DNA from 4 places in the Methylobacterium ajmalii genome. Region 3 is predicted to be linked to each of the others. Evidence: riboswitches for the same ligand, from Rfam matches in the RefSeq annotation. Region 3 holds a riboswitch; each other region holds the start of a gene.
What was found. Region 3 has a riboswitch for cobalamin ahead of V3T34_RS24770 (CbtB domain-containing protein). Riboswitches for the same ligand answer to the same signal wherever they lie in the genome.
Positions count from the first base shown of each region.

Region 1 (4,920 bases), on a different contig from region 3:
CGCCCTCGGCCATCGGCCGGAAGGCCTGGTCGCCCGGCACGGTGTCGAGGAGCTTGTAGTAGTCGTACGGCCCCTTGCTCTCGGCCGGGCTCTTCACCTCGTACAGAAAGACGTCGTGCACGGCGCGGCCGTCCTGGCGCACCGTGACGGTGCCGAAGAGCGGATCGTTGATCGGCTTCTCGCGCATCGCCGCCACGACCTTCTCGCCCTCGATCGTGCCGGTGTCGCGCACCGCCCGCAGGTAGGCCAGGGTCGAGGAATAGACGCCGGCGTGGTTCTCGGTCGGCATCCGGCCGTTCATCCGCTCGGCGAAGCGCTTGGCGAAGGCGCGGGTGCCGTCGGTGCGGTCCCAGTAGAAGGCGCTGGCGAGCTGGAGCCCCTGCGCCGCCTTGAGGCCCAGCGCATGGGTATCGGAGAGCTGCACGAACAGGGCGGCGAGCCGCATCTGGGGCATCAACCCGAACTCCGCCGCCTGCTTGACGGCGTTGATCATGTCGGCGCCGGTATCGGCGAGCGCCAGCACCTGAGCGCCCGAGCCCTGGGCCGAGAGCAGCGGCGAGGCGAAGTCGCCGGCATTGAGCGGGTGCTTGGTCGACCCCTTCACGGTGCCGCCGACAGCCTTCAGCGCCACGGTGGCGTCGCGCTCCAGCGCGTGGCCGAGCGCGTAGTCGACGGTGACGAAGTACCACGACTTGCCGCCGCGGCCGGCGACGGCACGCGCGGTGGCCGAACCCTGCGCCCAGGTGTCGGACACCCACTGCACGGTCGTCGGCGCGCAGGCCTTGCCAGTGAGGTCGGAGGTGAGCGCGCTCGAGGCCAGCGCCACCCGGTGGCGCTCCCGCATCAGGTTCGCGACCGCCAGCGCGACCGCCGAGTTCGGCAGATCGACGATGGTCGAGACGCCCTCCTGGTCGAGCCAGCGGCGGGCGGTGGCGAGCCCGATATCGGGCTTGTTCTGGTGGTCGGCCGAGACGACCTCGACCTTCAGCTCGCCGGCCTCCTTGGCGAAATCCTCCACCGCGAGCTGTGCGGCCGTGACCGAGCCGGTGCCGGCCTGGTCGGCGAAGGGCCCGCTCATGTCGCTGAGCACGCCGACCTTGATCGGCGCCTTGGAATCCTGCGCCAGCGCGGAGGTGCCGAGCGCGAGCGACAGGGCGAGGCCGGCGAGACCGGCGGCCCGAGAGCGGAACGACATCGGGGATCCTCCCAGGGAGTTTATGTCAGATCTTGTTCGCGGCCCGACCGGGCCGTTCGGGCCTCTGTATGTCAGGGGTGCGGGGCGGCGTCGATGCGGGATCGCGCGGCGTGGTTGAGAAAGCCGGGGGCTGCATCGGCGCGGTCCGTCGCGCCGTCCGTTCTCGTCTTCCGCGTCTCTCGCGCGTCGACGACGGTTGCTCCTTGATTGCCGAATGGCTAAGCTTTTCGTCGACGGTTCCCTCCGGGGATCAAAAGGGAACGCGGTGAGGGCTTGCCCGAAGCCGCGGCTGCCCCCGCAACTGTAAGCGGCGAGCCTTCCATCATTCATGTCACTGGGAACCCGACACGGTTCCTGGGAAGACGATGGCAGGCGACGACCCGTGAGCCAGGAGACCTGCCGTCAGCCGTGGTCACACGCGAGCACGTCGGGCGGGGTGTCCTGACGGGTGTCGGGATGGGGGCGAGAGGTCCCCGTCGCGCCGTCGTTCGCGGTGACGTGCCACAGCCGCGTCTCGTCCCGCCATGTCCCCCGCCGCCCTCCCCCGATCCGCCGATGCGGCGCGCCCTCCGCGCGCCGTCCCATCACGGCGACGGACCGGATGGCGAGAATGTAACTTTATAACGTTACATTTTAGGATGACTCCGCTACGGACGGTGCGCACGCCTCCTCTGGAAACCCGCATGTCTCCCCGTCGCGCCCGCCGCCTCGCTCCCGTCGCCGCCCTCGCCGCCCCGCTCCTCGCCGCCGCGCCCGCGGGCGCCGAAGACCTGCCCCTCGATGCCATCGACGTGGCGGGCGGCCGGAACCGGGAGGTGGCCGCCCCCGGCCTCAACCTCGCGACGCCCGCGCGCTCCGGCAGCCGGCTGGGCCTCACCCCGCTCGAGACCCCGGCGAGCCTCGACGTCATTTCCGGCGAGACGATCCGGGCCCGGGGCCAGAACACCGTCGAGGAGGCGGTGACCCAGAACGCCGTCGGCATCACCAGCGTCGCCGGCCCGGGCAACGGCAACCTCTCCTTCGCCAGCCGCGGCTTCGTCGGGCCGAGCTCGGTGCAGCAGCTCTACGACGGCACGCGGCTCTATGTCGGGGTCGGCACGGTCACCTTCCCGTTCGACACCTGGTCGGCGGAGCGGATCGAGGTCCTGCGCGGGCCCGCCTCGGTGCTCTACGGCGAGGGCGCGATCGGCGGGATCATCAACGTGGTGCCGAAGAAGCCGGTCTTCACCGCCCTCGGCGAGGCGCGGGCGGCGATCGGTTCCGACGGCGTGGCGCGGCTCGCCCTCGACAGCGGCGGGCCGGTCGGCGAGGACCTGGCCTACCGGATCAACCTCAGCGGCAACCGGGCCGACGGCTGGGTCAAGCCCGACGGCGACTTCCGCAACCTCGCCCTCTCGGCGGCGATGACCTGGCGGGTCACGCCCGACCTGGCCGTCACCCTCTCGCACGACCTCGGCTACAACGAGCCGACCCGCTACTGGGGCTCGCCGCTCGTCGGCAACCGGGTGCCCGACCGCCTGCGCTTCATCAACTACAACATCCGGGATTCGCAGATCGCCTGGTTCGACAACTGGACGCAGCTGCGCACCGAATGGAACCCGAGCGCCGACATCACGGTGCGCAACACCGCCTACCGGCTCTCGACCGAGCGGCACTGGCGCGACGTCGAGCAATACACCTACCAGCCGGCGACCGGCCTGATCGGCCGCAGCGACTACATCGAGATCCTCCACCACGAGGAGCAGATCGGCAACCGCCTCGACGCGACGCTACGGAGCAGCCTGTTCGGCTTCAAGACCACGACGGTCGTCGGCTTCGACGTCAACCACATCGCGTTCCGGCGCGACAGCAACGCGCCGTTCGGCGGCGAGAGCACGGTCGATCCGTTCAACCCGGTCCCGGGCGCCTTCATCAACGTCGCGGGCACTCGCACCGACATCGTGTCGCGGACCCGCCAGGCCTCGGTCTTCGCCGAGAACCGGCTCGAGCTGTCGCCCCAGCTCGCCCTGGTGACGGGGGTGCGCTACGACGCCCCGACGGTGGCGGTGAGCCGGCCGCTGGCCGGCAGCCGCTTCGAGAAGACCTTCGACTCGACGAGTTTCCGGGTCGGCGCCGTCTACACCCCGGTTCCGGATTTCGCGCTCTACGCACAATACGCCACCGCCGCCGACCCGCTCGGCAGCCTGATCACCACCAGCGTCCCGCAAGCGCAGTTCCAGCTCGCCACCGGCGAGCAGGTCGAGGCCGGCGCCAAGGGCCTGTTCGATGGCGGGCGCGGCGAGTGGACGGTGGCGGCCTACCACATCGCCAAGGACAACCTGCTCTCGCCGATCCCCGACCGGCCGACCGAGGTGGCGCAGGTCGGCAGCCAGTCCTCCCGCGGCGTCGAGGTGGCGCTGGCCTACCAGCTCTCGGACGCCTGGCGCATCGAGGCCAACACCGCGCTGCTGAAGGCCCGCTACGACAGCTTCTCGCAGAACACCGATGCGGGCCTGGTGTCGTTCGCCGGCAAGATCCCGGTCGACGTGCCCCAGCGCGTCACCAACGTCTGGCTCAGCTACGCCTTCGCGCCGGGCTGGGTGGCGCGGCTCGGCGTCAACGATGTCGGGCCGGTGTTCAGCGACTTCGCCAACACGGTGAAGCGGCCGGCCTACACGCTGGTGAACGCGACGCTCGACTGGCAGGTGACCCCGACCTCGCGCCTGTCGCTGCGCGGCTACAACCTCACCGACCAGATCTACGCGGTCTCGGGCAACACCAATTCCTGGCTGCTCGGCCGGCCGCGCTCGGTCGAGCTCGCCTACCACGTCGTGTTCTGATGCACGGCAGGGTGGCGAAGGCGGCCGTCAAGCGGCTCAAACGGTGGCTGCATCTCGGCCATCGCTGGCTCGGCATCGCCACCGGGCTCCCGATCCTCCTCTGGTTCGGCTCCGGCCTGGTGATGCTGTGCGTCGGCTTCCCGACCCTCACCGAGGGAGAGCGGCTGGGCGCCCTGCCGCCGCTCGCCCTCGCCTCGGTGCGGGTCACCCCTCAGGCGGCCCTGGAGCGGGCGGGCCTCGCGCATTACCCGGCCCGGCTGACGCTCGCGATGCGGGGCGGCGCGCCGGCCTACTGGATCGCCGATACCGACGGGCGCCGGCAGGCCCTGTCGGCGGTGACCGGCGATCCGGTGCCCGAACTGACGGCGGCGGACGCGACGGCGCTCGCCGCTACCCATCCGGCGGCGCGCGCCGTCGCCGATCTCGGCACCGTGACCCGCGACCAGTGGACGGTGACGGCGCGCTACGACCCCTTGCGGCCGTTCCGCGTGGTCGCCCTCGGCGATCCGGCCGGGACCGAGCTCTACCTGTCGGCGGCGACGGGCGAGCTCGCCCTCGACACCACCCGGGCCGAGCGGGTGTGGAACTGGCCCGGCGCCGTCACCCACTGGATCTACCTGACGCCGCTGCGGGCGCGGGCGGGCCTGTGGCAGGACGTGGTGCTGTGGGTCTCCGGCATCGCGCTCGCGGCGGGCGTGAGCGGCTACGTGCTGGGCTTCGTGCGGCTGATGCGCGACCGGCTGACTCCCTATCGCGGCTGGGCCGCCTGGCACCACCTCGCCGGGGTGGCGGGCGGCCTCGTCGTCGTCAGCTTCCTCGTCAGCGGCTGGCTGTCGATGAACCCGCGCGGCTGGTTCGGGCCGCGCGGCCCCGACGCCGCCATGCGGGCGGCCTATGCCGGGCAGG
Region 1 covers NZ_JAZFXT010000002.1:39,000-43,919, reverse strand. Annotated here, with positions in the region: gene V3T34_RS00410 (ABC transporter substrate-binding protein) at 1-1,195, opposite strand, end outside; cobalamin riboswitch at 1,413-1,613, shown strand; gene V3T34_RS00405 (TonB-dependent receptor) at 1,879-4,014, shown strand; gene V3T34_RS00400 (PepSY domain-containing protein) at 4,026-4,920, shown strand, end outside.
Region 1: another riboswitch for cobalamin. It lies ahead of V3T34_RS00405 (TonB-dependent receptor); the one in region 3 lies ahead of V3T34_RS24770 (CbtB domain-containing protein).

Region 2 (4,920 bases), on a different contig from region 3:
GACTGCGCCCGTCAGAACCGCCCCGCCAGGGTCAGGCGCAACGCGGTCGGCTCGACCGGGTGGAAGTGCCGGTCGGCCACGGCGGCGGCCTCTCCGGGCAGGCGGGACTCGTAGAAGTAGGTGATCTGGTCGGCCTTCGCGTTCGTCAGGTTGAGCACGTCGAGGGCGAGGCTCACGCCGTTGTCGAAGGCGTAGCCGAGCCGGCCATTGAGCAGCGCGGTCGGCTTCGAGCGCACCGAGTTGTCCTCGATCAGCGGCCGGGAGCCGAAGTAGCGGAAGCGCAAGGATCCGAACCAGCCCCGGCCCTCGCCGAAGGTGACCCCCGCCGACGCGATGGTGGTCGGCGCCTCCGGCACGCGCTGGCCGACGGGGTCGCGGTCGGAGAAGCGCGCGTTGGTGATCGTCAGGTCGCCCTCCAGCCGCAGCCACGGCGTGACCGCGTAGTGGTTGCTCCACTCGATGCCGAAGCGGCGGGTCGGCCGGCTCGGCTCGGTGGTGCCGGTGTCGCCCTGGAACAGGTTCTCGGAGGCGAAGTCGAGCCGGAACAGGGCGAGGCTCGTCTCCAGCCCGGCGATGGAACGGTTGCGGATCCCGACCTCGTAGCCCGTCGAGGGCACCAGGAACGGCGAGCGGCTGATGTTGAACAGCGGGCTTGCCGGATCGACCGTCGCGGTGACACCGCGGACGTCGTTCGAGTGGAAGCCGCCGCCGTAGTTCACGTAGATCTCGGTATCGAGCCACGGCCCGAGCACCGCGCCGAGCTTCGGGGTGACGATGCCGTCGCGGGCCCGGCCCGAGTTCGCCGGGGTGTCGGAGCGGACATCGGCCGAGTAGCCGTCGGCCCGGAAGCCGACGCTGGTGCGCAGCCAGTCGGTCCAGCGCACCCGGTTCTCGTAGTAGAACGCCGCGCTCGCCTCCAGCACCCGGTCGTCGAGCACCGTCGAGCGGTACTGCCGCGCCGTGGTGTTGAACAGACCGACCCGGATGTCGTCGGTGCGGGTCTGGAGGCCGATCTCGTTCTCCATCGGCAGCCCGAGCAGGTCGCCCTGGAAGACGCGGCTGATCTCGCCGCCGCCGAGCACCCGGGCGTCGCGCTGGCGGAACTGGTCGCCGTTGACGGGATCGTTGAGGAAGTAGGTGAAGTTGTTCCAGAGGTTCATCTGGTAGCGGATCACGTAGGCCGAGGCCCGGGTGATGCCGCCCGCGTCCGATTGGCTCCAGCGTCCCGAGAGCGAGAAGCGCCCGGTCTCGCCGCCATCGGTCGGGTCCAGCGTGCCGTAGCGGCCGATGATCCCCTCCGCCACCGCCCGCTCGGGGATCTGGTTGGTGGCGTTCCACTTCGCCCAGTAGGCCATGCCGGTGACGGAAAACCCGTCGGTCGCGGTGCCCTGGCTGTAGCGGGCGACGCCGTTGAGCTTGCGCAGGGCATCGGGCACCACCCACGGCCCGTCGTAGGTCTGCGCCTCGCCCGCCACCAGGAGGTTGCCCGCGCCGAGCGGCACGGAGGCGGCCGAGAGCCCGCGCTTGTAGCCGAAGCTGCCCAGCGTGGTCAGCGCGACGTTGCGGTCGAGCTTGTCGAGGTAGTCGATCCGCACCGATCCCGCCGAGGCGAAGTCGCCGTCGCGGACGAAGTACGGGCCCTTGTGGAATTCGACGGCGCCGACGAGCTCGGGGATCAGGAAGTTGAGGTCGGCATAACCCTGGCCGTGGGCATGGGTGCGCATGTTCACCGGCATGCCGTCGACGTGGAGGGCGATGTCGGTGCCGTGGTCGAGGTTGAAGCCGCGCAGGAAGAACTGGTTGGCTTTGCCCTCGCCGGAATGCTGGGTGACGATCAGGCCCGGCACCGATTCCAGTACCTCGCCGGGACGGGTGACGGGGCGGCTGTTGAGCTGCGCGCCCGAGATGATCCCGGCGCTGGCGGCATCGACGGTCGCGAGCGCTCCGCCGATGCCGGTGACGCCGCCGACGTAACCGGCACTGGCGGCGGGGCCCGACGACGCGGGCGGCGGGGCGGAGACCTCGATCTCGTCGAGGCGGATCTCGCCCGCAGGCCCCTGGGCACCGGCAGGCGAGGATGCCACGGCGGCGATGCAGGCGACGAGCGGGGGAACGAACGAAAGGCGGGAGGCAGGCACGGTCGGGACTCGGGCAACGGCAGTGGCACGTCACCGCGAACGAGGCCGCCCGGATCGCGAAGACCCGTTCCGACACCCGTCAGGACACCCCGCCCGACGCGCTTCGCGCGTGACCACGACTGACGGCAGGTCTCCTGGCTCGCGGGTCGGTGCCCGCCACCGTCTTCCCGGGTGAGTCACCCAGTGACTATGGTGGTGGAAGGCTCGCCGCTTACAGTTGCGGGGGCAGCCGCGGCATCGGGTAAACCCCCACCGCGTTCCCTTTTGATCCCCGAGGGGAACCGTCGCCGTGAGGGTGGCGGTTCGGGGGATCCGGGTCAATGCCCCGCGGTGCGATTGCGAACGCGCATGTCTCGTCGCCGGCAGGTCGTTGCACCCGGGCACCGATGCGCGCCGGGCCAGTTCGCGTCGAGGCCACGCCCCGGGACACGATCCGGCATCACGCGGCACGCCCCGGCTCCGGCGGATCCGGAAACGGCGTCCAGTGGGTGAACGCCTCCGGGGCGTAGCCGTGCTCGGTGGTGGCGACGTGCCAGGGGCGCGCATCGCCGACGCGCCCGGGATCCCAGCGGATCACGGCGCGCCGGTCCGGCTCGTCCCGGTGGATGGCGATGATCCAGCGGCCGTCCTGGGGCGCGCGATCGATGGGCCTCCAATCGGTCATCGGCTGCTCCTCATCGTCTGCTCCGCGGCGGCGGACACTCGTCGTCCAACGCGCCGCGCCTGCCGCCGTTCACCGTCAGCGCGGCGCGGACCCGCGCACCAGGCGCTCGCCGGCCTCGCATTCGCGCAGGAAGGTCGCCCGTCCGTCGCCGGTGATGCCGCTCCGGTCGGCCTTGGCCTCGCAGACGTCCCGCTCGCCGGTCCGCGGGGCGTCCTCGGCGAGGACGGCGGCGGGAGCCAGGACGGGGGCCAGCAGGGCGAGGAGCAGGACGGCGCGGCGCATGGCGGATCTCGGAATGTCGGGCGGGACCGGTGAGGCATCGTCGCGCCCGTGCGATGGTTCCCGTGCGCCGGCGGTTCCTGTCAGGGCTTGGCGCGGCCGGCCCGGTAGGCGGCCAGTATCTCCGGCAGCCGGTCGAGGACGTAGTCGGCGAGGCCCGGCTCCGCGGTCTCGTCGAAGGACACCGCGACCCGATCCGAGCGGCGCTCGATCCGGGCGATGCCGCGGCCGGCCTCGTCGCTCCAGACCTGCGGCGCCGGCCGCGGGGCCGCCGGAGGGGCGAGCGCGTGCAGCACGGCCGCGAAGCGCTCGTTCGTCGGCGTCTCGGCGAGGGCCGGATCGGCGATGAGCCCGGCGATCCGCTTCGGGCTCGCCGCCCGGATCCGCTCGGCGAGCAGCATCCATCGCGGCCGCCCGGCGGCGGGCGCCGGGCCGATCGCCCGGACGACGTCGGCCGGCACCGTGCGGGCGACCGAGATCAGGGTCGAGAGGTCGCCCTTGCCGACGCCCATCGCGGCGATGATCGTGGCGCGGGAAAAGCCGTGCTCCTCGAGCCGCAGCGCGAAGAACGCCCGCTCGATGTAGCTGAGGTCCTGCCGCTCCAGGTTCTCCTTGCCCTGGGCCACCACTAGTTCGGCGTCCGAGAGCGGGCGCACCACGGCGCGGACCGGCCGGGCGAGGCGGCGCGCCGCCTGGATGCGGCGGCGGCCGTAGGCGACCTGGAACCGGTCCGGGTCGGCGGGGTGGGGGCGCACCAGGATCGGCACCTGCTGGCCGCTCTCGCGGATGCTCTCGACCAGGGCCGCCAAACCCGGATCGGTCGCGTCCGCCACCCGGTCGGCGATGAAGGAATCGTCGATCCGCTCCGGGGCGATCTCGACGACAACCGTGCCGGCCTCGATCTCGGCGGCGGCGTCGGCCCGGGCGGCGAGCCCGCGCAGCGTGCTGCTCATCGCCCGCACCGCGCCGCTGCGGCTGCGCTCCGGCGAGCGGGAGGCCGGGTTTGCAGCTGCGAACTCGGGCTCGGCCGGGGTCGGGTTTGCAGCTGCAAACGGCTCGGGCGCCGGCGGGGCGGCGGCCGGCTCGGCCGCGGGCGGCGGGACGGCCGGCTTCGGAGCCGGGCGGGCGCCGAACAGCGCGTCGAGGTTCGACTTGCGGCTCATGGGCGGCCCCAGGCACGGCGGATCAGGCCCTCGATCTCGCCATTGACCGCCTCGAGGGATTCGAGCGCCCGGTCGTAGGTCGAGCGGGTCACGCCCTCGCGGCCGATCTCGTACAGGGTCTGCTTCGACAGGCCGGCATCCGACACGGCGGAGGACTTGAGCATCGGCGCGGTCAGCACCGCGTCCTCGAACAGGGTGCGCAGCATCCCGACGATGCGGGTCTGGGGCGCGTCCTGCTGCTCGTAGCGGGTCACGAGGTAGCGCAGCCAGTCGTAGTGCAGCCGCCCGCCGGATTCCGCCACCACGCCGAGCAGGTCCTCGGTCATCGCCAGGAACTGGCTCATCGAGGCGACGTCGAGCATCTGCGGATGCACGGTGATGAGCAGCGAGGTCGCGGCGCAGAGCGCCGAGAGGGTGAGGTAGCCGAGCTGGGGCGGGCAATCGATGACGACGATGTCGTAATCCTGCGCCACCGTGTCGATGGCGTGGGCCACCCGGTCGAAGAACAGCGGCTCGCCGGCCCGGCGGCGGGTCAGCGCCCGCGGCGTCTCGTGCTCGAACTCCATCAGCTCGAGGTTGGCGGGCACGAGGTCGAGGCCGGTAAAGTAGGTCGGGCGCACGACCTCGCGCAGCGGCTTGGCGTCGTCGTAGCGGATCGCGCCGTACAAGGTCTCGT
Region 2 covers NZ_JAZFXT010000063.1:84,141-89,060, forward strand. Annotated here, with positions in the region: gene V3T34_RS25675 (TonB-dependent receptor) at 12-2,042, opposite strand; cobalamin riboswitch at 2,246-2,438, opposite strand; gene V3T34_RS25680 (hypothetical protein) at 2,578-2,802, opposite strand; gene V3T34_RS25685 (hypothetical protein) at 2,878-3,084, opposite strand; gene repB (plasmid partitioning protein RepB) at 3,165-4,244, opposite strand; gene repA (plasmid partitioning protein RepA) at 4,241-4,920, opposite strand, start outside.
Region 2: another riboswitch for cobalamin. It lies ahead of V3T34_RS25675 (TonB-dependent receptor); the one in region 3 lies ahead of V3T34_RS24770 (CbtB domain-containing protein).

Region 3 (4,920 bases):
GAGATCGACGTGCGGCCGGGCGAGAAGGTGAAGCGCGGCCAGACCATCGCGAAGTCCGGCGCGTCCGGCAACGTGACCTCGCCGCAGCTGCACTTCGAGATCCGCAAGGGCGCGACCCCGGTCGACCCGATGCCGCACCTCGCGAGCAACTGAACGTCGATCGAGCGAGACGGGAGCGGGGCGCGCGAGCGTCCCGCTTTTTCGCGTCGGCGGCTCATGCCTCGAGGCGGGAGTCTCCCTCGCCGAGTTCCGCATTCATTCCCGCCGCCAGGTCGAAGAACCGCCGCCGCACCTCGGCCGAGAACGGGTTCTCGCGCTCGATCGCGTGGTAGACCTCCGGGGCGTCGTGCCGGACCATCCCGACCGCCTGCATCACCAGGTCGAAGCTGCGGGTCGTCATCCGGGTCGGCAGCGGCTCCATCGCCACCAGCACCTTGGCGATGAGATGGGTCAGGCCCTGCACCGCCGCCGCCTCGCGGTCATGCGCCTCGGGCGTGGTCAGGATCACAGTGAGGCCGAGGGCGCGGCGCAGGAACGCGCCGACACGGCGCGCCCGCTCGCCCCGCACCGGGCAGACCGCGATCTTGAGCCCGCGCAGGCCGTCGCGCGCGCTCTGCGGCCCGAAGAGCGGGTGGGTGGCGACGATGTCGACGTCTTTCGGCAGTCCCGCCCGCATGATCTCGGCCGGGCGCACCTTCACCGAGCCGACATCGAGGACGAGGGCACCCGGCCGCAGGTGCGGGGTCATGCCCTCCACCACCGCGGCGAGGGTCGAGACGGGGGTGGCCAGGATCACCACCGGGCAGGCGGCGGCCTCGGCGAGCATGGCGGGCGCGGCGCCGGCCTCCGCGATCACGCCCGAGGGCACGAACGGGTCGTGGACGCACAGGTCGGCGTGCGGCTCCAGATGCGCGGCGACGAGGCGGCCGAAGGCGCCGAAGCCGATCAGGCCGACCGAAACGGGGGTGTCGAGGGGAAACGGCACGGGGAGACCTCGGCGGTGGGCGAGGTCGGCGGGCCTGGAACTTTCGGGAAAAAGCCTCAACCGCCGACACGTCGCAGCGGTTGAGAGATGACGAGCACTCCGCCGCTTAAGGATGCGGCGCGGGATAGAGTCCGGTCGGGAGGGCGCTGGTCATGGCCGAGCCTGTAGCCTCAGCCGGCCGGCACCGTCAATCGGCCCCATTCAGTTAGAACTCGATCCCCTCCTGCGCCTTCACCCCGGCGGCGAAGTGATGCTTGACGACCGCCATCTCGGTCACGAGGTCGGCGGCGGCGATCAGCTCCGGCTTGGCGTTGCGGCCGGTGACCACGACGTGCAGGTCGGGCCTGCGCCGGCTCAGTGCCTCCACCACCTCGGCGAGCGGCAGGTAGTCGTAGCGCAGCGCGATGTTGAGCTCGTCGAGGACGAGGAGCCGGATCGCCGGATCGGCCATCAGCGCCTCGGTCCTCGCCCAGGCGGCGCGGGCGGCCGCGACGTCGCGGTCGCGGTCCTGCGTCTCCCAGGTGAAGCCCTCCCCCATCGTGTGCCACTCGACCTGGTCGGCGAAGCGGTCGAGGGCGAAGCGCTCGCCGGTCTCCCAGGCGCCCTTGATGTACTGCACCACCCCGACCCGCCAGCCGCGGCCGAGCGCCCGCAGCATCAGCCCGAAGGCCGCGGTCGACTTGCCCTTGCCGGGGCCGGTATGGACGATGAGCAGCCCCTTCTCGATCGTCTTACCCGCCACCTCGGCGTCCTGGACCGCCTTGCGCTTCTCCATCTTGGCGCGGTGGCGCGCCGCCTCGTCGTCGCTCATCGTGTCTCTCCCTTGATCGTCATGGGTAGGCCCGCCACCACCAGCACCACCCGGTCGGCGAGCGCGCCCAAGCGCTGGTGCAGGCGGCCGGCCTCGTCGCGGAACCGGCGGGCGAGCGCGTTCTCGGGCACGATGCCGAACCCGACCTCGTTCGAGACCAGCACCAGGGGCCCGGGCGCCGCGGCGCAGGCCGCGAGCAGGTCCGCGACCTCGGCGGCGAGGTCGGCCTCCTCGTCCAGCATCGCGTTGGTGAGCCACAGCGTCAGGCAGTCGACCAGCACCGGCCGGCCCGGCGGCGCCCGGCGGATCGCCCCGGCGAGGTCGCGGGGCGCATCCACGGTCTCCCAGGGCGGCGGCCGGCGGGCGCGGTGGAGGGCGATGCGCTCTCGCATCTCGTCGTCCCACCCTTGCGCCGTCGCGACGTAGAGCCAGGGGCCGGCCTGCGCCGAGACCAGCCCCTCGGCATGGGCGCTCTTGCCCGAGCGGGCACCGCCCAGCACCAGGGTCAGGCGCGGCGCGGCGCGGGTCTCGTCCGGCACGGAACTCTCCTCGGGCGCGGGGGTCGGGTGGAAATCCATCGAATTGGGGGTGTCGGGGCACGGCGCGGCGATTGCAAGCCCGCAGGCGAGCGGCTAGGGTCGAGGAGACGGTGCCTCGATCACGAGGTGAAAAGGGAACGCGGAAACCGGGATCGTCTCGGCCTGCCGCGGCTGCCCCCGCAACTGTGAGCGGACGATTACGGCCCGCCATCGGCCACTGGAGCGATCCGGGAAGGCGGTGGGCCGGTGTTGAGAGCCCGCGAGCCAGGAGACCTGCCGTCATCCTTTCATCTCGACGCCGCCGGTGGGGCGGCAGGAGCTTCGTCATGGTCGCGATCACCCGTACCCTCTCCCCCGACCTGGTCGGCGAGCGCCTGAGCGCCGTGCTCCTGGCCGCCACCCTCGGCGTCGGCCTGCTGTTCGTCTCGGGCTTCGCGCCCGTGGTCGCCCTGCACAACGCCGCGCACGACTGGCGCCACTCCGCCAACTTCCCCTGCCACTGACCAGGGCTTGACCGAACGCGGCTGCGCGGCCTGCGCCCTTCACGGGGAGCGGGCCCGTTTCCCGTTGGTCGTGCAGGTGATCCCTCGATGACGAAACGACTGCTCGCCGCGGCCCTGGTCGCCGGCTTCCTGGCCGCCTGCGTGGCGTCCGTGCTGCAATTCGCCCTCACCTCGCCGCTGATCCTGGCGGCGGAGAAGTACGAGACGGCCGAGACCGCCGAGCCGGCCTTCGCCGGCAGGGCCTTCGCTAACCCGCTGATCGTGCTGGCCCATGCCGGACACGACCATGGCGGCGAGCCGCAATGGCAGCCCGCCCCCGGCCTGCCGCGCCTCGCCTTCACGGCGCTCGCCACCCTGGTGAGCGGCGTCGGCTACGCCTTGCTGCTCGGCGCCGTCCTGGTCGCGACCGGCCGCACCGTGACGCCGGGCGAAGCGCTCAAGTTCGGCATCGGCGGCTTCCTGGCCGCCGGCCTGGCTCCCGCGATCGGGTTGCCGCCGGAACTGCCCGGCATCGCCGCGGCGGGCCTCGAATCGCGCCAGCTCTGGTGGGTGGCGACCGCCCTCGCCACGGGTATCGGCCTCTACCTGATCGCGATCCGCCGCGGCCCGGCGGCGATCGCGGTCGGCCTCGCCCTCCTCGTCGCGCCGCATGTCTGGGGCGCGCCGCACGGGCCGGAAGAGATCTCCGCCATGCCGCCGGTCTTCGCGGCGCAGTTCGCCGCCCGGTCGCTCGCCATCGGCTTCACCTTCTGGGCGGTGCTCGGCCTCGCCTTCGGCTGGGCCTGGGGGGCGGTGGCGGGACGGACGAGAGATTCCGTCCGCGGCGGGGTGGCGGCGTGAGCGATCCCATCTCCCCCGATATCTGCGTCCTCTACGTCTGCACCACCTGCCGCGACGCGGCCGACCCGGCCGACGGCCCCCGCGCCGGGGCCCGCCTGCACGAGGCGCTGGCCGCCGCGCTGGCCGCACGGCCCGGCGCGCCGGTGACGATCGAGCCGGTGGAGTGCCTCTCGGTCTGCAAGCGGTCCTGCACGGTCGCGGTCGCGAGCCCCGGCCGCTGGACCTACGTCTACGGCGACCTCGACCCGGCGGCCTCCGCCGAGGTCATCCTCGACGGCATCGGCCTCTATGCCGGGACGCCGGACGGCATCGTGCCCTGGCGCGAGCGTCCGCAGGAGTTCCGCAAGGGTGTCGTCGCCCGCATCCCTCCCGCGCCGGTGAACGCATGACCATCCTCAACAAGATCCCCTGCACCATCGTCACGGGCTTCCTCGGCGCCGGCAAGACGACGCTCGTGCGCCACGCGATCGAGCACAACGACGGCCGGCGGCTCGCCATCATCGTCAACGAGTTCGGCGATGTCGGCTTCGACGGGTCGCTTCTCGCCGAATGCGGCATCCCGGGCTGCGACGCCGATGCGGTGGTGGAACTGCCGAACGGCTGCATCTGCTGCACTGTCGCGGACGATTTCGTTCCGGCGCTCAACAAGCTCCTCGACCGGCCCGAGCCGCCCGAGCACATCCTGATCGAGACCTCGGGCCTCGCCCTGCCCAAGCCCCTCGTCCAGGCCTTCAACTGGCCGGCGATCCGCTCGCGGGTCACGGTGGACGGCGTGGTGGCGGTGGTGGACGGCCCGGCGGTGGCGTCCGGCGCCTTCGCGGACGATCCGGAGGCACTGGCCGAGCAGCGCGCGGCCGATGCCAGCGTCGACCACGAGAACCCGCTCGAGGAGGTGTTCGAGGACCAGCTCCTCTGCGCCGACCTCGTGGTGATGAACAAGTCCGACCTCCTCGACGAGGGCGAGCGGGCGCGCGTCCGCGCCGAGGTCGAGGCGCACCTGCCGCGCGCCGTCAAGCTCGTCGAGACCGCCCACGGCGCTCTCGATCCCCGCGTGCTGCTCGGCCTCAACGCCGCGGCCGAGGACGACCTCGCCGCCCGCCCCTCGCACCACGAGACGGAAGAGGACCACGACCACGACGACTTCGAGAGCGTGGCGATCCCCGTGGCGGCCGCCGGCTCGCCCGAGGATCTGGCCGCCCGGGTCGCCAAGGCCGCCGAGGTCGCGGGCGTGCTGCGCATCAA
Region 3 covers NZ_JAZFXT010000060.1:87,319-92,238, reverse strand. Annotated here, with positions in the region: gene V3T34_RS24790 (peptidoglycan DD-metalloendopeptidase family protein) at 1-153, shown strand, start outside; gene V3T34_RS24785 (prephenate dehydrogenase) at 215-985, opposite strand; gene cobO (cob(I)yrinic acid a,c-diamide adenosyltransferase) at 1,191-1,796, opposite strand; gene cobU (bifunctional adenosylcobinamide kinase/adenosylcobinamide-phosphate guanylyltransferase) at 1,793-2,374, opposite strand; cobalamin riboswitch at 2,427-2,630, shown strand; gene V3T34_RS24770 (CbtB domain-containing protein) at 2,662-2,838, shown strand; gene V3T34_RS24765 (CbtA family protein) at 2,926-3,678, shown strand; gene V3T34_RS24760 (DUF1636 family protein) at 3,675-4,067, shown strand; gene cobW (cobalamin biosynthesis protein CobW) at 4,064-4,920, shown strand, end outside.

Region 4 (4,920 bases), on a different contig from region 3:
CCTGGTGCGCGCCTGGACCAAGGCCGACAGCTTCACCCCCGGCACCAACCTCTATGCCTGGCTGTTCACGATCCTGCGCAACCTGTTCTACTCCGAGCAGCGCAAGCGCCGGCGCGAGGTCGAGGATGCCGACGGGGTGATGGCGGGCCGCCTCACGGCCTTGCCGGACCAGGAGGCGCGGGTCGAGCTGTCGGCCTTCCAGGCGGCGCTGAGCACCCTGCCGGCGAGCCAGCGCGAGGCGCTGGTGCTGGTGGGGGCCCAGAACTTCACCTACGAGGAGGCGGCCGAGATCTGCGGCGTCGCCGTCGGCACGATCAAGAGCCGGGTCAGCCGGGCGCGCGGGCGGCTCATCGAGCTGCTCGGCATGACCGGCCCGGACGACATCGGCAGCGACGGCCGGACGCTGGCGGCGATGGGGCATCCGTGATCCCGTTCGGATCCGAAGGCCTTGCGGGGTGCGGCGTCCCGGCCTGCCGCACCCCGGAACACTTTCCTGCACCTCGGGGTTTCGATGACCCGACGGCAGCCGTGCGGCGCTGCCGTCCACCCCGTGGAGTTGGCCGATGCCCCGCCCCTACGAAGCCGTCGCGGACGCGATCCGCACCGCCCGCTCGATCGTGCTGCAGGAAGGCTCCGCGCTCGCCGTGGCGGCGCGGGCCGGCGACGATGCCGCGCTCGATGCCGCGAGCTGCGACCTCGTGAGCCGCATCGCCCAGGCGATCCTGGATGCCGAGCAGGAAGCGATGGCCCGCCATCTCGTGGCCGCCGACCCGTTCGCGACGCGCCGGCTCAGCGCCTGAGGACAGCCGTCGCGCCGGGTGCCGAATCGGTTGGTCGCCGGGCGCGGGAGATCTAAGACACGTCGACGACTTCGATCTTCGGAGCGTGGGACGAGGTCGCGGATGAACGAGCATCGCCATGACGGCCTGAGCAGACTTGCGTTGGCAGGCCAACGCTTCGCCCGTTCAGGTTCTTGTTTGGTCGCAGATTTTAGGCGCCGGACCGGTCACCGCTTCGGCGAGATCTGCTTGAGGCCGAGTCATCCGCCGAGTGCTCCGTCGCGCTGCCGCCTCCTCGCGATCCTGGCCCTGATCGGCCTCGCCCTTTCGCCCGCCCGCGCCGGGGAGGGGGGGCAGGAGGCGCCGAAGGAACCCCTCCATCTCGTTCTCGCCACCGCCACGCCCGGCGGCGGATTCCCGGCCTACGGCGAGGCACTGGCAGCGGCGATCCGGGAGGCGAGCCCGGACATCACCCTGGAGTTGCGGGCGAGCAAGGGCTCGACCGAGAACCTCGACCTCCTGCGCGGGGGCCGCGTCGATCTCGGCCTCGTCCAGGGCGAGTACGCGTACGAGGCCCTGGCGGGGCAGGGCACCGCGCCGGCCGTCACCGTGGTCGCTCCGGTCTATTCGGCGCCGGGCCTGTTCGTGGTCCCGGCGGACGGGCCGGTCGCGGCCTTCGACGACCTGCGCGGTCGGCCGGTGGCGCTCGGCACCCGCAGCTCCGGCCTCACCGCCATGGGCCGCACGGTCCTGCGCGGCGCAGGCCTCGACCCCGACCACGATATCCGTCCGATCCTCCTCGACCATGCCGGCGACGGCCCGGCGATGCTGCGCGACGGGCGCGCGGCGGCCCTGTGGGGCGGCGGCACCGGCTGGCCGGGCTTTCGCGCCGCGGCCGCGGCACCGGGCGGGGCTCGGTTCCTCGGTCCCCCGACGGCGGCGATTCCCGCGATCCTCGCCGCGAGCCCGTCCCTGCGCCGCATGACCGTGCCGGCCGGCACCTTTCCGGGTCAGACAGGGGCGATCGACACGGTGGGGTCGTGGAGCTTCATCCTCGGCCGGCCCGGGCTCGACCCGGGGGCGGTCGCCCGTCTCGTGGCGGCGATCGACGCGGCGCGGCCGGCCTTGGCGCGGCGTCAGCCGCACGAGCGTCCGAGCGATCCCCGCGACCTCGCCGATGCCGTCCCGGCCGGCTGGCTTCACCCCGCCACGGCCTCGTACCTGCGGCAGGCCGGCACGCCCTGAGCCCTGACAGCCCGAGATCCGGTGTGTTCCTGTGGACACAGGGTACGCAACGTTATTACAATGCGTTTCTGGTCTATTGCTGCATCGCGGTGACCGTGGCACCTTCGCGGCAGCCAAGGTTCCCCGGGCGTCGCGCCCGGGGCTAAGAGGGAACCCGGTGCGCTCGGTCGGCAAGACCGTTCGGGCAAGACCGGGGCTGCCCCCGCAACTGTGAGCGGAGAGATCCCGCCGCCGACGGTCACTGGTGCGCCGCACCGGGAAGGCCAGGCGGGAGCGACGATCCGCGAGCCAGGAGACCTGCCTTCGGCGCGCGCCACGTCGGCGCGGTCACGTCCTGCGGGCGGTGCGGCCCGGGGGAGCGCTCGGGTCCGGCTGCCGCGTTCAGGAACGCGGGATGCCGCCTGCCGCTCGTCCGTCCGCCCCGCGCGGCAACATCGAGTGTGCTTCGTGAGAACCCGTCCGCCGCTTCGCCATCCTGCGCCCTCCCGCCGCCGCCGCGGCGCCGTCCTGGCGGGCGCCGTCGCCGTCGGCCTCGCCGCACCCGCGGCCCGCGCCCAGGAGAGCATCGCCCTCGACGAGGTCGTGGTGGAGGGCAGCGCCCCGGCGGGCGGTCCGCAGGCGCGGCTGACCGCCGCGTCCGGCACGATCGGCCTCATCGGCCCGACCCCGGGCTTCCGGGCCGACCGCGCGGTGAGCAGCACCAAGACCGACACGCCCCAGCGCGACGTGCCGCAGGTCGTCACGGTGGCGCCCCGCGAGGTCATCACCGATCTCGCCGCCACCCGGGTCGACCGCGTCCTCACCTACACGCCGGGCGTCGCCCTGCAGAACAATTTCGGCGGGCTGACCATCTTCAGCTACGCCATCCGGGGCGTGACCACCTCGGAACTGTACAAGAACGGTTTTCCGCTCAACCGCGGCTTCCCGCCGCCGCCCGACACCCAGAACGTCGAGCGGATCGAGGTGCTGAAGGGCCCCGGCGGCGGCCTGTTCGGGCGCAGCGACCCTGGCGGCCTCGTCAACCTCATCACCAAGCAGCCGACCGCCGAGCGCTTCGTCGAGATGGGCGGGCTGTGGGGCTCGTTCGAGGAGGTCCGCGGCACGGTGGATTCCGGCGGCGCGCTGAACGAGGACGGCACGCTCCTCTACCGCTTCAACCTCGCGGCCGGGCGCCAGAACAGCTTCCGCGATTTCGTCGACGGCGACCGGCTCTTCGTCGCTCCCGTCGTGAGCTGGCAGGTCACGCCCGACACCAAGGTGACGGTCGAGACCGAGTTCCTGCGCAACCGCACGGTGTTCGACCGCGGCGTCATCGCGATCAACAACCGGCTCGGGTTCCTGCCGATCTCGCGCTTCCTCGGCGAGCCGGGCCAGAGCATCTACCAGACCAACGACTCGATGCAGATCCGGGTCGACCACCGCTTCGACGCCGACTGGCAGATGCGGCTTGCCACCTACCTCAACTCCAACTCGCTCACCGGCGAGGCGGTCGAGGTGCGGGGCATCGCCGCCGACAACCGCACCGTCCTGCGCGACCGCAACTACCGCAACTACCGCGCCGACATCGCGCTCGGCCAAGCCGAGCTGGTCGGGCGCTTCGACACCGCCGGGATCGGCCACACCGTGCTGCTCGGCTTCGAGCGCGAGAGCACCGACGGCACCTACCAGCAGATCCGCTCCAACACCCGCCAGAACCCGTATTCGCTCGACATCTACGCCCCGGCCTACGGCCAGCCGCTTCCGAACTACACGCGCCAGACCAACGGCTTCGAGCAGGTGATGAACACCGCGCTCTACGCCCAGGACCAGATCGCGCTGTCGCCCGAGTGGAAGGCGATGGTGGGCGTGCGGTTCGACTTCTTCGAGCAGGCATTCCGCGAGCGCAGCACCGGCGTCCGCAGCGACCAGACCTACTTCGCCGCCACGCCCCGGGCCGGCCTCGTCTACCAGCCGCTGCCGGAACTGTCGCTCTACGCCAATGTCGGCACGAGCTTCCGGCCGAATATCGGGCCGGACGCCGCGGCCTCGTCGTTCAACGGCCCGTTCGCGCCGGAGACCGGCCTCGGCTACGAGGTCGGAACCAAGCTCGACCTCTACGGCGGCGCCTTGAGCCTGACGGGCGCCGCCTTCCGGGTCGAGCGCCAGAACGTGCTCACCGCCGATCCCAACAACAGCGGGTTCTCGATCGCCGCCGGCGCGGTGCGCAGCCAGGGCTTCGAGTTCACGGCGGCCGGCCAGCTCTCGCCCTCGGTCAAGGTCCTGGCCGGCTACGTCTTCGCCGACGCGGTGGTCACCAAGGACAACGTGCTGCCGGTCGGTGCGCCCCTCATCAACGTGCCGCGCCATTCGGGCAGCCTGCTCGCCGTCTACGAGGCCCAGGAGGGCTCCTGGAAGGGGTTCGGCATCGGCGGCGGCGCGCGGGCGGTCGGCGAACGGGCCGGCGACGCGAATGGTGGTGCCTTCAGGCTCCCGGGCTACATCGCGGTCGACGCGCTGGCCTATTACAAGTGGGAGAACTTCCGGTTCGGACTGAACGTCGAGAACGTCTTCGACACCACCTACTACGCGAGCTCGCTCAACGTCTTCCGGGTGTTTCCGGGCACGCCGCGCCGCTTCACCGGCACTCTGTCGGTGCGGTTCTGATGGCCGCCCCCGCCCGTCGAGGCGATGCGGGCGCGCCCGCGCGCAGGGGCGATGCCGGCCGGGACGCGGCCGCCACCCGCGCCCGGGGCTACCGCCAGCGCCTCGCGCCGGTGCTCGCCGCCATCACGGCGGAGGCCGGGGCAACGCCCGAGGGCATCGCCGCCTGCCTGACCCGGCGCGGCATCCCCAAGCCCCGCGGCGGCCGGGTCTGGACGCCGCCGGACGTGCGCCGGCTCCTGTCACGGCTCGCGGA
Region 4 covers NZ_JAZFXT010000058.1:110,699-115,618, reverse strand. Annotated here, with positions in the region: gene V3T34_RS24175 (sigma-70 family RNA polymerase sigma factor) at 1-427, shown strand, start outside; gene V3T34_RS24170 (hypothetical protein) at 564-800, shown strand; gene V3T34_RS24165 (TAXI family TRAP transporter solute-binding subunit) at 1,029-2,024, shown strand; cobalamin riboswitch at 2,124-2,343, shown strand; gene V3T34_RS24160 (TonB-dependent siderophore receptor) at 2,472-4,667, shown strand; gene V3T34_RS24155 (hypothetical protein) at 4,667-4,920, shown strand, end outside.
Region 4: another riboswitch for cobalamin. It lies ahead of V3T34_RS24160 (TonB-dependent siderophore receptor); the one in region 3 lies ahead of V3T34_RS24770 (CbtB domain-containing protein).